One region of the Methylobacterium sp. E-016 genome, then DNA from elsewhere that is predicted to be linked to it. Evidence: predicted binding sites of a transcription regulator. Region 1 holds the regulator's gene; the other holds the start of a gene.

Region 1 (2,196 bases):
GATGACGAAGTTGGCGTCGGTCTCGGCGCCCGAATCCTCGGCGTAGTCGAGGTCGAGCACGGCGGCGCCCTTGACGATGCCGCAGGAGATGGCGGCGACGTGGTCGCGCAGCGGGTCGACCGAAATCATCGAGCGGGCGCGCATCCAGGCGAAGCACTCGTGCAGCGCGACCCAGGCGCCGGTGATCGATGCCGTGCGGGTGCCGCCATCGGCCTGGATCACGTCGCAGTCGACGGTGATCTGCTTCTCGCCCATCGCCGGCAAGTTGGTGACGGCGCGCAGAGATCGCCCGATCAGCCGCTGGATTTCCTGCGTCCGGCCCGAGGGCTTGCCGGAATTGACCTCGCGGCGGGTGCGCTCGTGCGTGGCGCGCGGCAGCATGGCGTACTCCGCCGTGATCCAGCCCTTGCCGGAGCCGCGCAGCCAGTGCGGCCCGCGCTCCTCCAGCGAGGCGGTGCACAGGACCCGGGTCTCGCCGAAGGTCACGAGGCAGGAGCCCTCCGCGTAGCGGGCGACCGAGCGCTCGAGCGTGACCTTGCGCAACTCGTCGGCCGCGCGCTTCGAAGGCCGCATGCGGCGTTCTCCTGATTCCCGAATTCGAGCGGGGTGCTTAGGCTGCGCCGCCACACGCGGCAACCCGAAGCGCCCGAGCGCCGTATGAGAAGCCCATGGATTGATCCGCAGGCTTTAGCGGGACACAATCATCGGCCAGGAACCGCGCGTGACCGAGTTTTCCCGACCCTTCTCCCAACCGCCGCAGGCGCAGGCCCTCGCCGCGCTGAACGAGCGTGCCCGCGAGATCTTCCGGCAGATCGTCGAGGGCTATCTCTCCACCGGCGAGCCGATGGGATCGCGCAACCTCGCGCGCATCCTGCCCATGACCCTGTCGCCGGCCTCGATCCGCAACGTGATGTCCGACCTGGAGCAGTCCGGGCTGATCTTCGCGCCGCACACCTCCGCCGGGCGCCTGCCGACCGAGCTGGGCCTGCGCTTCTTCGTCGACGCGATGCTCGAGCTCGGCAATGTCGGCCGCGAGGAGCAGGAGCGGATCGAGGCGCAGATGCGGGCGGCGGCCTCGCGGCACACCTTCGATTCGGCGCTGGCCGAGGCGTCGAGCCTGCTCTCGGGCATCTCGCGCGGAGCCGGCGTGGTGCTGACGACCAAAACCAACGTGCAGCTCAAGCACATCGAGTTCGTGCGGCTCGATCCGGCACGCGCCCTGGTGGTGCTCGTCTCCGACGACGGCTCGGTCGAGAACCGCCTGCTCGACCTGCCGCCGGGCCTGCCGGCGAGCGCGCTGCAGGAGGCGTCGAACTACCTCAACGCCCGCCTGCACGGCCGCACCCTCGGCGGCCTGCGCGCCGAGATCGAGGCGGGCCGCCAGGCCATGAAGCGCGAGCTCGACGCGATCACCGAGCGCCTGGTCGATGCGGGCCTCGCCGTGTCCGTCGGCCCGAGCGAGGCCCGCCAGCTCATCGTGCGCGGGCAGGCCAACCTGCTCGACGACCTCCGCGCGATCGAGGACCTCGAGCGGATGCGGCTGCTGTTCTCGGACCTCGAGACGCAGAAGGACGTGATCGACCTGCTCGCCCGCGCCGAGGGCGGCGACGGGGTGCGGATCTTCATCGGCTCGGAGAACAAGCTGTTCTCGCTCTCCGGCTCGTCGCTGATCGCGGCGCCGTTCCGCGACGGCTCGCAGACCATCGTCGGCGTCGTCGGCGTGATCGGCCCGACGCGCCTGAACTACGCCCGCATCGTGCCGATGGTCGACTACACGGCGCGGGTCGTCTCGCGGATGCTCGACCGCGGGACGTAGGGCCGGGGCCGCTCGCCCGATGCGCCGCCGCGCCCCTCGGTTGGCGCGGGATGTCGGCTCGCGAAGCACATCGGGAGAGGGGGAGCGCCGTATCCGGACGACGCACCCGCCTCTCCCGACCCTTGCCGCCACGAGGCCCACCCTCCCCCGCAGAGGAGGGAGGGCAGGCCGGCGCGGGTTTTCGCCTCAGCCGCGGATCACGTCCACGATCTGGTAGGTGTCCGGATCGACGATGACGATGTCGTCGTCCACGAGGACGTAGCTGTAATCCTCGTATTCCGGTGCCAGCTCGACGATCGCCGGCGGGAGGCGGTGCAGTTCATAGCTGCGGGCGATCGCCGTGCCGACGGTGAGCGCGAAGGCGCCGGCCGCCAGGCGCG
Region 2 (2,196 bases), on a different contig from region 1:
GTGCTTGAAGTTCATCCCGTACATCGACGCGATCAGCGTCGGCGGCACGCCGACCACCGAGACGACGGTGAGGACGCGGAAGACGTTGTTCTGCTCGATGTTGATCAGGCCCAAGGCCGCGTCGAGGAGGAACTGGACGTTCTCCGAGAGCCGGGTCTCGAACTCGTCGAGGGACTCGATGTCCCGGCGGATCGTTTCGAAGCGCGCATCGGTCTCCTCCTGGGCCAGCACCTGCTCGCAGGCTCCGGCGACGAAGGGCACGATGCGCTCGAGGCCGAGCAGGCTCGCCCGGATCTTGCCGAGCACCTTCCCGCGGCGGGCGATGCCCCGCAGGATGCGCTTCAGCGCCAGGTCGCGGCGGCGCGGCGGGGCCTTCTCGTCGGATTTCGACGGTCGGGCGCGCACGTCGAAGTCGAAGATCCGCGTCGAGAGGCCGTCGAGCTCGGCGCCCATGTCCTCGAGCGCATCGGCGAGGCTGTCGACCAGCTCCTCCATCAGCAGCAGGAAGACCTCGATCCCGGTCTTGGCGACCTCCCCCTCGTCGATCCGCTTGCGCACCTCGGTGAAGGCGCGGAGCTCGTGGAAGCGCACGGTGACGAGGTGGTCCGGCGTCAGGACGAAGCCGAGCGGCTTGAGCAGCGAGTCGGTGCTCTCGAAGGTCACCATCGGCGTCGAGAGCGACAGGCCGTTCTTCAGCCGGCGCAGGCGGCTGGAGCTCTCGACCTCGGACAGCGCCTTGCGCGAGGGCACGCGGATGCCGGTGGCCTCCTCCACCGCCCGGGCCTCCTCGGGGGTCGGATCGTTGAGGTCGATCCACACGGTCTGGGTCGGGACGGCGGCGCGACCGCGGGTGTCGCTCGGCGCGAGCGCGCCCTCGGGGCCGTGCAGGCTGAGCATGAAAGGGAATTCCGTCGGCGCTTGCGATGAGGGAGAGAAACCCGGCGCGCGACGGCCGCCGCGGGGTGCGACAGACTTGACTCGCCAAGGGGCCGCCGCTATCTCGCCCGCAGCCTTGGCACTCATCTTCCACGAGTGCTAACGGCCAGGGTTGGACGCGGGTCTCCGCGGCATCAACGCCGATTTGCGAATTCAAACAAGAGGGCAGCTCATGAAGTTCCGTCCGCTGCACGACCGGGTCGTCGTCCGCCGCATCGAAGGCGAAGAGAAGACCAAGGGCGGCATCATCATCCCCGACACCGCCAAGGAGAAGCCGCAGGAAGGCGAGATCGTCGCCGTCGGCCCGGGCGCCCGCGACGAGGCCGGCCGCATCAACGCGCTCGACGTCAAGGCCGGCGACCGCGTCCTGTTCGGCAAGTGGTCGGGCACCGAGGTCAAGATCGACGGTCAGGATCTCCTGATCATGAAGGAATCCGACATCATGGGCGTCGTCGCCTGAGGTCTTCGGACACCTGACGTAACCGCCCTTCGAGGCCCGCCCGGGTCTTGGGGCTTCTCCACCAACGAAAAGGAATCCTGCACATGGCAGCGAAAGACGTTCGTTTCTCCTCCGACGCGCGCGACAAGATGCTCCGCGGCGTCGACATCCTCGCGGATGCCGTCAAGGTGACGCTCGGCCCGAAGGGCCGCAACGTCGTGATCGAGAAGAGCTTCGGCGCGCCGCGCATCACCAAGGACGGCGTCACCGTCGCCAAGGAGATCGAGCTCTCCGACAAGTTCGAGAACATGGGCGCCCAGATGGTGCGCGAAGTGGCCTCGAAGACCAACGACATCGCCGGTGACGGCACCACCACCGCGACCGTGCTCGCCCAGGCGATCGTCCGCGAAGGCGCCAAGTACGTCGCCGCCGGCATGAACCCGATGGACCTGAAGCGCGGCATCGACCTCGCCACGGCCGCCGCGGTCAAGGACATCATCGCGCGCTCCAAGAAGGTCGCCTCGTCCGAGGAGGTCGCCCAGGTCGGCACGATCTCGTCGAACGGCGACAAGGAAATCGGCGAGATGATCGCCCACGCGATGCAGAAGGTCGGCAACGAGGGTGTCATCACCGTCGAGGAAGCCAAGACCGCCGAGACCGAGCTCGACGTCGTCGAGGGCATGCAGTTCGACCGCGGCTACCTGTCCCCGTACTTCATCACGAACGCGGAGAAGATGGTCGCCGAGCTCGAGGACCCCTACATCCTCATCCACGAGAAGAAGCTGTCGTCGCTCCAGGCGATGCTGCCGGTGCTCGAGGCC

What was found. The regulator HrcA, encoded in region 1, represses chaperone genes, less so after heat shock. The targets are predictions, from matches to a motif close to GTTAGCACTCNCNNNNNGNGAGTGCTAAC.
Region 2: the regulator HrcA is predicted to act here: its motif matches at 1,012-1,040, upstream of groES (co-chaperone GroES).

Annotation. Positions count from the first base shown of each region.
Region 1 covers NZ_JAKSYF010000116.1:72,153-74,348, forward strand. Annotated here, with positions in the region: gene rph (ribonuclease PH) at 1-573, opposite strand, end outside; gene hrcA (heat-inducible transcriptional repressor HrcA) at 722-1,816, shown strand; gene MKK68_RS15415 (DUF1236 domain-containing protein) at 2,003-2,196, opposite strand, start outside.
Region 2 covers NZ_JAKSYF010000040.1:11,741-13,936, reverse strand. Annotated here, with positions in the region: gene MKK68_RS02550 (magnesium transporter CorA family protein) at 1-897, opposite strand, end outside; gene groES (co-chaperone GroES) at 1,109-1,396, shown strand; gene groL (chaperonin GroEL) at 1,480-2,196, shown strand, end outside.